Regions from separate parts of the Streptomyces sp. 3-6 genome, predicted to be linked through region 1. Evidence: riboswitches for the same ligand, from Rfam matches in the RefSeq annotation. Region 1 holds a riboswitch; the other holds the start of a gene.
The links. Region 1 has a riboswitch for cobalamin ahead of AC02VZ_RS11935 (ribonucleoside-diphosphate reductase subunit alpha). Riboswitches for the same ligand answer to the same signal wherever they lie in the genome.
Positions count from the first base shown of each region.

Region 1 (5,122 bases):
GCAGGGCATCTGATCCGGCCCCGAGCCACCGTCCCGGCCCGGGCGGGCGTCCCCGCGCTCCCCGGGCCGGGCACCGGGTCCAGGCACCGGCGATCCCTGGCCACGCGCCGGTGCTTCCCGGCCACGGGGGCGTGGTACCGCTCCCCCGGCGCCGCCGTGGTGGCCTAGACCAGCATCCGGTCCCGGCGGTATACAGAGGGGATCACGGACCGTACGGGCCCATCCCCGCCCCGAGCCGTGCCACGATGTGAGCCGCGGCCGATGGGGATGTCGGTCGCTTCGGCACCGGTAGCCGGGAAGGCAGAGCATGAGCACCGACGTCAGCAGTGCGGAGAACGAGGGTGGGACTACGGTCCGTACGGCGCGGGTGCCCAAGTACTACCGGCTGAAGAAGCACCTGCTCGACATGACCGAGACGGCGCCCCCCGGCACCGCGGTCCCGCCCGAACGCACCCTGGCCGCGGAGTTCGACACCTCGCGCACCACCGTGCGCCAGGCCCTCCAGGAGTTGGTGGTCGAGGGCCGGCTGGAGCGCATCCAGGGCAAGGGCACCTTCGTCGCCAAGCCCAAGGTCTCGCAGGCGCTGCAGCTCACCTCCTACACGGAGGACATGCGGGCGCAGGGCCTGGAGCCGACCTCGCAGCTGCTGGACATCGGCTACATCACGGCCGACGACCGGCTCGCGGGCCTGCTGGACATCGCGCCCGGCGGGCGGGTGCTGCGCATCGAGCGGCTGCGCATGGCCAACGGCGAGCCGATGGCCATCGAGACCACCCACCTGTCCGCCAAGCGCTTCCCGGCGCTGCGCCGCAGCCTGGCCAAGTACACGTCCCTCTACACCGCCCTCGCGGAGGTGTACGACGTCCACCTCGCGGAGGCCGAGGAGACCATCGAGACCTCGCTCGCCACCCCGCGCGAGGCAGGTCTGCTGGGCACCGACGTGGGCCTGCCGATGCTGATGCTCTCGCGGCACTCGCGGGACCGGGACGGGCAGCCGGTGGAGTGGGTGCGGTCGGTGTACCGGGGTGACCGGTACAAGTTCGTCGCCCGCCTCAAGCGGCCCCAGGAGTGAGCCCCGCCGGGTCCCGCGGTCCCTCGTTCGGGTCACGGACAGACCCGTCGCAACCGGGTGGTTGACAGGTTTTCCGTTGCTGTTGCCTTGCGGTTGGGCCGCGTTGGGATACCGCTGTCCGCGACGAGGGTCACGGCTCCGTCATCTCGCCCCTAGATTTCCTGCGCACCGACGCCGGAGATCAGTGAGGGGACGAACAGCCGATGTCGAAAGCCCCGGAAGAACCGTCCGCAGTCCCGGAAGCACCGCCCGCGGAGCCCGTGGTGACGCCCGCACGCGTCGTCATCGCCCTCTGCCTGGGCGCACCGTTCGTGGCGATGCTGTGGGTCGGCTCGTACGCCAGGACCGAGCCCGTCCTCATCGGCATCCCGTTCTTCTACTGGTACCAGATGCTGTGGGTGCTGCTGTCCACGGCGCTGACGATGGTCGCGTACCAGCTGTGGAAGCGTGACCAGCGCGCCCGCCGCGCCCGGAAGGGGGGTGCGCAGCGGTGAACGACGGCGTGAACGGCGTGGCCCTCGCCGTCTTCCTCTTCTTCTTCGTCCTGGTCACGGCCATGGGCTTCCTGGCCGCCCGCTGGCGCAGGGCCGAGAACGAGCACAGCCTCGACGAATGGGGCCTGGGCGGCCGGTCGTTCGGCACCTGGGTGACCTGGTTCCTGCTCGGCGGGGACCTGTACACCGCGTACACCTTCGTGGCCGTCCCGGCGGCGATCTACGCGGCGGGCGCGGCGGGCTTCTTCGCGGTGCCGTACACGATCCTGGTGTACCCGCTGATCTTCACCTTCCTGCCCCGCCTGTGGTCGGTGTCGCACCGGCACGGCTACGTGACGACCTCGGACTTCGTGCGCGGCCGGTTCGGCTCCAAGGGGCTGTCGCTGGCGGTCGCCCTGACCGGCATCCTGGCGACCATGCCGTACATCGCGCTCCAGCTGGTCGGCATCCAGGCCGTGCTGGACGTGATGGGCATCGGCGGCGGCGAGCACACCAACTGGTTCGTCAAGGACCTGCCGCTGCTGATCGCGTTCGGCGTCCTGGCGGCCTACACCTACTCGTCGGGCCTGCGGGCGCCGGCGCTGATCGCGTTCGTGAAGGACACGCTGATCTACCTCGTCATCGCGGTGGCGATCATCTACATCCCGATCAAGCTGGGCGGCTTCGACGAGATCTTCGCCGAGGCGGGCGCGGCCTTCGACGAGACCAACCCCGCGACGGGGGCCCCGCGCGGGGCGCTGGTGCCCGGGGACGCGGGTCAGTGGACGTACGCGACGCTGGCGCTGGGGTCGGCGCTCGCGCTGTTCATGTACCCGCACTCGATCACCGCGACGCTGTCCTCGCGCAGCCGGGAGGTGATCCGCCGCAACACCACGATCCTGCCGCTGTACTCGCTCATGCTGGGCCTGCTCGCGCTGCTGGGCTTCATGGCGATCGCGGCCGGGGTCTCGGTGCAGAACGGCCAGCTGGCGATCCCGCAGCTGTTCGAGGACATGTTCCCTGACTGGTTCGCGGGGGTGGCCTTCGCGGCGATCGGCATCGGGGCGCTGGTGCCGGCGGCGATCATGTCGATCGCGGCGGCGAACCTGTTCACCCGCAACATCTACAAGGACTTCATCCGGCCGGACGCGACCCCCGCCCAGGAGACCAAGGTCTCCAAGATCGTGTCGCTGCTGGTGAAGGTGGGCGCGCTGGCCTTCGTGCTGACCATGGACAAGACGGTGGCGATCAACTTCCAGCTGCTCGGCGGAATCTGGATCCTGCAGACCTTCCCGGCACTGGTGGGCGGTCTGTTCACCCGGTGGTTCCACCGCTGGGCGCTGCTCGGCGGCTGGGCGGTCGGCATGGTCTACGGCACGGTCGCCGCGTACGGGGTGGCGTCGCCGACGCAGAAGCACTTCGGGGGTTCGGCGAAGGAGATCCCGGGCATCGGCGAGATCGGCTACATCGGCCTCACCGCGTTCGTGATCAACGTGGTGGTGACCGTGGTGCTGACGTTCGTGCTGCGGGCCCTCAAGGCGCCCGAGGGCATCGACGAGACGCGGCCGCAGGACTACACGGCGGACGCGGGCGACCCGGGCGTCGCCGTGGAGCTCCCGCCGGCGACGGCGGGCAGCGCGCACTGACGCCCCCGGGGACGGGACGGCGGGCCGACGGTGGAGAACCTGCGGCCCGCCGTCCCCTGCCGGGGCAGACTCGACCCATGGACATCACCATCCGTCACGCCCTGCCCGCCGAGTACCCGACGCTCGGCGCGATCACCGCCCGCGCCTATCTCGACGACGGGCTCCTCGACTTCGGGGAGAGCGACGCGTATCTGGGCGAGCTGAGCAATGTCGCGAAGCGGGCCGCCGCCGCCGAGGTGCTGGTCGCCGTGGAGGGCGGCCCACCGCCCGGCGGGCGGGTGCTGGGCGGGGTGACGTTCGTGCCGCGCGGCGGGCCGATGGCGGACCTGGCCGGGTCCGGCGAGGCGGAGATCAGGATGCTGGCGGTCGACCGGACCGCCCGGGGGCGGGGCACCGGCGAGGCCCTGGTGCGGGCGTGCGTGGACCGGGCGCGGGCCCTGGAGGGCTGCGTGCGGGTCGTGCTGTCGACCCAGCGCAGTATGCACGCGGCGCACCGGATCTACGAGCGACTGGGCTTCGTCCGCGCCCCGCACCGGGACTGGAACCCGCTCCCGCACGTGGACGACATCCAGCTGCTGTCCTACGAGCTGACGCTGTGACACGGACGCGCTGACGCCGGGCGCGCCACAAGATATGGGGCTGTCGGCAACGCCCGGCACAAGATGTATGCTCGTGCTCGCTGTCGCCGCAGGGGAATCCGGTGCGAATCCGGAACTGTCCCGCAACGGTGTACTTGTGCGTGTTCGCGTCCCCACGCGTCCCCGCACGGGCTTCAGTCCGAGGACCTGCCGACAGTGCGCCCGGCCGTCCGGCCCGGGTGCTCCGACGTCCGGGCCTCGCGGAATGGGCCGGTGGACGCACGACGCCGTGCGCGTCCCGTGCTGCCCCCTGCCCTCGACGAGGCCCCGTGCCGAGCGAGGGAGAGCCCCCACGTGACCATCGCGCCAGCGGATCCGGTCTCAGCCAGCGACGTACCCCCGGAGGGCGACGGCCCGGGTGCCGCGCTGCTGCGCACCCTGACCGGTCTGACCGCCGACCTCCCCGACGCCGACCCCGGCCGGGTGGCCGCCGCCGCCCTGCGCGGCCGGTCCGCCCGGGCGGACGAGGCGGAGCTGCGGGAGCTGGCCACCGAGGCCGCCGCCGGGCTCATCTCCGAGGATCCGGCCTACTCCCGCCTCGCCGCCCGGCTGCTGACGCTCGCCATCCGCGAGGAGGCCGCCTCGCAGGGCGTCACCTCGTTCTCCTCCTCCGTGGCGACCGGGCACCGCGAGGGGCTCGTCGCCGACCGGACGGCCGACTTCGTCCGGCGGCACGCGGAGCGGCTGGACGCGCTGATCGACACCGGCGCGGACGACCGCTTCGGCTACTTCGGGCTGCGCACCCTGCACAGCCGCTACCTGCTCCGGCACCCGATCACCCGCCGGGTCGTGGAGACCCCGCAGCACTTCCTGCTGCGCGTCGCCTCCGGACTGGCCGAGGACGACGGCGACCGCTCGGTGGACGAGGTGGCCGCGCTGTACGGGCTGATGAGCCGCCTGGACTACCTGCCCTCCTCCCCCACCCTGTTCAACTCCGGTACGCGGCACCCGCAGATGTCGTCCTGCTACCTGCTGGACTCCCCCCGGGACGAGCTGGACTCGATCTACGACCGCTACCACCAGGTGGCCCGCCTGTCCAAGCATGCGGGCGGGATCGGCCTGGCCTACTCCCGCATCCGCGCCCGGGGTTCGCTGATCCGCGGCACCAACGGGCACTCCAACGGCATCGTGCCGTTCCTGAAGACGCTGGACGCCTCGGTCGCCGCGGTGAACCAGGGCGGGCGGCGCAAGGGCGCGGCGGCGGTCTACCTGGAGACCTGGCACGCCGACATCGAGGAGTTCCTGGAGCTGCGCGACAACACCGGGGAGGACGCCCGCCGGACGCACAACCTG
Region 1 covers NZ_JBWHZP010000007.1:74,307-79,428, forward strand. The annotation lists gene nagB (glucosamine-6-phosphate deaminase) at 1-13, shown strand, start outside; gene AC02VZ_RS11915 (GntR family transcriptional regulator) at 308-1,072, shown strand; gene AC02VZ_RS11920 (DUF3311 domain-containing protein) at 1,276-1,566, shown strand; gene mctP (monocarboxylate uptake permease MctP) at 1,563-3,191, shown strand; gene AC02VZ_RS11930 (GNAT family N-acetyltransferase) at 3,269-3,790, shown strand; cobalamin riboswitch at 3,858-3,998, shown strand; gene AC02VZ_RS11935 (ribonucleoside-diphosphate reductase subunit alpha) at 4,124-5,122, shown strand, end outside.

Region 2 (5,122 bases), on a different contig from region 1:
CGAGCGCGGCGCCATCAACAACGCGGCCGACGTCCTGAACGGCGTCATCGCCAAGCGGGCCGCCAACGCCGGGTTCTCCTACTCCAGCGTGGTCGACGAGTTCACCGGCCACGAACTCTGCTCCGGCGACGCCTGGTTGCACAGCGTGACCCTGCCGGTCACCAACTCCTACCACCCCAAGGCCGTCGGCCAGTCCAGCGGCTACCTGCCCGCCTTCCGCTCGGCGCTCTAGACCCCGGGCCGGTGCCTCCGGGCCCCGCGCCGCCCGCGTCGCGCTCGCCCGACGCCCCGTCGTCCGCGGCCCGTTCGGCCGGCCCCCGGCCTTCTGACGGCCTGTTCCCCGGAGCTTCCGCCTCCGGGGAACAGGCCGTCGGCGTACCGTCCCCGGGCCCGTCCGCTCCGGCCGCGTCCGGTGCGTCCGGCGCCCCGCGCACCCCACGGATCGCCTCCTCGGCCGCCACGCCCCCGTCGGCGGCGAGGGCGAGCAGTTCCTCCGGGGTCCGCGGGCCCGCGGAGGCGTCGGCCGACAGGCCGTGCGACCGCAGGACGTGGCCGGCCGCCACGCCCCAGGGCAGCCGCAGACCGGCCGCGGCGAGGAGGTCCGTGCGGGCCAGCAGGCGGGCGACCGGGCCGGTGCGCACGCCGGAGGGGGTGAGCAGGGCCGCGTCGTCGGCCCAGCGCAGCGCCAGGTCCACGTCGTGGGTGGCCATCACCACCGTGGTGCCGCCCGCGCGCAGCCCGTCGAGCGTGGTGAGCAGGCGTTCCTGCCCGTCGGGGTCCAGGCCGGCCGTCGGCTCGTCCAGGATCAGCACCCGGGGCCGCATCGCCACCGCCCCCGCGATCGCCGCCCGTTTGCGCTGCCCGTAGGAGAGCAGGTGGGTCGGCCGGTCGGCCAGGGCGGTGATGTCCAGCGCGGCCAGCGCCTCGGCGACCCGGTGCCGCACCTCCGCGTCGGGCAGCCCGAGGTTCAGCGGCCCGAACGACACGTCCTGCCCGACGGACGCGGCGAACAGCTGGTCGTCCGGGTCCTGCACCACCAGCTGCACCGCCGTCCGCAGCCGCGTCAGCCCGGGCCGGTCGTACCGCACCGGCCGGCCCTGGACCGTCAACTCCCCGGTGTGCGGGCGCAGTCCGCCGCTGAGCAGGCGCATCAGGGTGGTCTTGCCGCTGCCGTTGCGTCCCAGCAGGGCCAGCGCACGCCCCGCGCGGACGGCGAAGTCCAGGCCGCTGAGCACGGCCGGACCGTCCTCGTAGGCGAAGGACGCGCCCCGCAGGGCCACCAGTTCGCGCGCGCTCACGACAGCGGTCCTTCCAGGACGAGGGCCAGGACCGCGAGGGCCCCCAGCAGGGCCAGGCTAGCGGCCGTGAAGGGCACCGAGACGCGCACCTCGGGCACCAGCACGCGCAGGGTGCCGTCGTAGCCGCGCCCGGCCAGCCCGGCCTGGAGCCGCGCCGCCCGGTCGAAGGAACGCACGAAGGCGGTGGCGCCGAGCCCGCCCAGCGAGCGCCAGGTCGCGGCCCGGGTGGTGTGCCCGAGCCGGGCGGCCTGCGCCTCACGGACCCGGCGGACGGCGTCGAGCAGCAGGAAGCTCATGCGGTACGTCACCAGCGCCACGTCGACGAGCGGCGCCGGCACCCCGGCCCGGACCAGGCGGGGCAGCAGGTCGGACATCGGGGTGGTGAAGGCGAACAGCAGCACGCCGAGGGAGGCGGCCGAGGTCCGCAGCAGCACCTCCGCGGCCCGCTGCGGACCGTGGGCCGCGGGCGAGAGGAACCCTGCGGAGCCGCCCACCTGCACCAGCAGCGGGAGCGCCCCGGTGACGCAGAACGCCAGCGGCACCCGGTAGGCGCGCCACAGCCGGCGGCCGGGCACGCGGGCCGGGCCCAGCAGCAGGGCGACGGCGGTCACCAGCACCAGGGCCGCGCCCGGCCAGGGCGGCAGCGAGATCGCGAGCACGGTGAGTCCGAGGCCCAGTACCGCTTTGTCCAGGGGGTGGCGGCGGCGCCAGTGACTGCTGTGCGCCGCCGCGTCGATCGGGAGCACCCGGGATCAGACCCGCCGCTCGCCGGCGTCGTCCCCGGGGCCGGGGACCGGCTCCGCCCGCGCGCCCGGGCCGGCTGCCGTGGTCCCGGCCGCCGCCTCCGTCGCCGTGGGGGCCGAGCCGGGGTCCGACGCCCGCTCCTCGCCCTGCCGGCGGCCCCGCCGCAGTCCGAAGTAGTACGCGAGGACGCCCGCGCCGATCGCCGCCTGGAGGGCGAACAGGGCCGACTCGACCTCGCCGGACGGGGGTTCGTACAGCGGGGAGAACCACGGTTCGTAGTCCGGGTCGATCTCCGTGATCGCCGTCTCCGCCTCGGCGTCCGCACCGGCGAAGGGCTCCTCCTTGTGGTCGCCGAGTCCGAACACCAGCGGGATCACCGCGAGCACGACGACGGCGAGCAGCAGCAGCGTGTTGATCCTGGCGTTCCGGCTCATCGGGTCACCGCCCCGGAGGCCGTGCCGGAGGCACCGGGAGCGCCGGAGGCGTCGGACGGGCCGGACGCGTGGGACGCGCGGGACGGGTCCGCGGAGTCCGCCGTCGCGCGTCCGGCCCGCGTCACCAGCACGCCGAGCCGGGTCAGCTCGCCCCGGCTGGAGCGCACCAGCAGGCGCATCACCAGCACGGTGAGCAGTCCCTCGCTGACCGCCAGCGGGATCTGGGTGACGGCGAAGACGGTGCCGAACGTGCCGAGCGCGCCGGCGAAGCCGCCGGCCGGGTCGGGGAAGGCGAGCGCCAGCTGCACGCTGGTCACGCAGTACGTCGACAGGTCGGCGACGAACGCGGCGGCGAACACCGCGCCCATCAGCGGCACGTCCGCGCGGCGCAGCAGCCGGTAGACGCCGTACCCGGCCCACGGTCCGACGACCGCCATCGAGAAGACGTTGGCGCCGAGCGTGGTCAGCCCGCCGTGGGCGAGCAGCAGCGCCTGGAACAGCAGGGTGATGGTGCCCAGGACCGCCATGACCGGCGGCCGGAACAGGATGGCGCCGAGTCCCGTCCCCGTGGGGTGGGAGCAACTGCCGGTCACCGACGGCAGTTTCAACGCGGACAGAACGAACGTGAACGCTCCGGAGGCGCCCAGGAGCAGGGTGCTCTCGGGATGGTTCCTGACCTCACGGACGAGCGACCGGGCTCCGTGGACGACGAACGGCGCCGACACGGCACCCCAGGCGACCGCGTGCGCCGGTGGCAGAAAACCCTCGGCTATGTGCATGGCTCAGCAGACCCTCTCCAGCACCTCGTGGATGGTTGACGCGCCTTGGCCGGTCTCCTGGCTGACGGGTACCACCGCCCGTGCTCCGCCTTCCCGGGTCCGAGGACCCAGTGGCCGCCCGTGAGGGCCGGAGCAGGACTTCCCGATCACAGTGGCGAGGGCCGCACCGGTGTCGCACCGGATTTCCCGTCACCAAGGCGTGGCGACAGTAGTGCCCTTTCCCGTCCGGTGACAAGCGGTCACCGGGAGCGCACGCACGGCGCCCCCACTCCCCGGCCGCTTCGCGCGCCCCGGAGTGAGGGGGCGTGCGGGGACTGGGGGGAGCCGGTACCGGGTAGCCCCTTGCTGCAACTAATATGCAACAACGATTATCGGTCAACTGGAGTGTGAGGTTCGATGACGACCCGACGCGTACGGAGCGCCGCCGTCGCCGCGGTGATGGCGGGCACGGTCGCCGCCTGCTCGGCACCGGGCAACGGCGGTGCGGACGGCGGCGGAGCCGCCGACGCCGTGGTGATCGGGGTCCCCTCCGAGCCGGACACCCTGAACCCGCTCCTCGGCTACGGCAAGGACGGCAACTCCAAGATCTTCGACGGGCTGCTGGCCCGCGACGCGGAGATGAACCTCCAGCCCGCCCTCGCCAAGGACCTCCCCGAGGTCGCCGACGACGGCCGCACCTACACCTTCACCCTCCGCGACGACGTGAAGTTCAGTGACGGCGAGCCGCTGACCAGCGAGGACGTCGTCTACACCTACCGCACGGTGCTCGACGACAAGACCAACAACACCGCCAAGAGCGAACTGGACGCCATCAAGGAGGTCCGGGCCGACGGCGACCACAAGGTCGTCTTCACCCTCGACTACCCCTACGCGGCCTTCGCCTCCCGCACCGTGCTGCCCATCGTCCCCGAGCACGTGGCCGGGAAGCAGGACCCCAACACCGGCTCCTTCAACACCCGGCCGATCGGCACCGGACCGTACGTCCTCACCGACTGGCGCAAGGGCGAGAAGCTCACCTTCAAGGCCAACCCGGACTACTGGGGCGGCGCCCCCGAGGTGACAAAGCTCACCATGGCGATCATCGCCGACGACGACGTCCGCGCCACCCGGCTGCGCTCCGGCGACCTCGACGGCGCGACCCTGCCGCCCAACCTCGCCGCCACCTTCGAGAAGGACGACGACCGCAGGACGTACCGGGCCACCTCCTACGACTTCCGCGCGGTCACCCTCCCCACCGAGCACCCCGTCACCCGCGACACCGCCATCCGCCGGGCCCTGGACCTGTCCGTGGACCGCAAGGCCATGGTCGACAAGATCCTCGACGGCGCCGGCCGGCCCGCCTACGGCCCCCTGCCCGTCGACGACTCCTGGTTCGCCGAGGACGTCGAGCGCCCGCGCGACCTCGCCCGCGCCAAGAAGATCCTCGACGACGCCGGCTGGAAGCCCGGCAAGGACGGCATCCGCGCCAAGGACGGCCGCCGCGCCGCGTTCACCCTCTACTACCCCTCCGGCGACAAGGTCCGCCAGGACCACGCCCTCGCCTACGCCTCCGACGCCAAGCAGGCCGGCATCGACGTCACGGTCGAGAGCGGGACCTGGGAGGTCATCGAGCCCCGCATGAAGCGGGACGCCGTCCTCGCCGGCTTCGGCAGCGTCGGCGACCCCGACTTCGGCCTGTACACCCTGCTGCACTCCTCCCTGGCCGGTGACGGCTTCAACAACATGGCCCGCTACGACGACCCGGCCGTGGACAAGGCGCTCGACGCCGGCCGCCGCACCCGCGTCCGGGCCGAGCGCGAGGCCGCCTACGACGACCTCCAGCGCGCCCTGGTGAAGAACCCCGGCTACACCTTCCTCACCCACATCG
Region 2 covers NZ_JBWHZP010000002.1:68,944-74,065, forward strand. The annotation lists gene AC02VZ_RS04545 (SGNH/GDSL hydrolase family protein) at 1-232, shown strand, start outside; partial or broken gene AC02VZ_RS04550 (energy-coupling factor ABC transporter ATP-binding protein) at 474-1,298, opposite strand; gene cbiQ (cobalt ECF transporter T component CbiQ) at 1,295-2,044, opposite strand; gene AC02VZ_RS04560 (energy-coupling factor ABC transporter substrate-binding protein) at 2,051-2,476, opposite strand; gene AC02VZ_RS04565 (energy-coupling factor ABC transporter permease) at 2,473-3,255, opposite strand; cobalamin riboswitch at 3,286-3,467, opposite strand; gene AC02VZ_RS04570 (ABC transporter substrate-binding protein) at 3,652-5,122, shown strand, end outside.
Region 2: another riboswitch for cobalamin. It lies ahead of AC02VZ_RS04565 (energy-coupling factor ABC transporter permease); the one in region 1 lies ahead of AC02VZ_RS11935 (ribonucleoside-diphosphate reductase subunit alpha).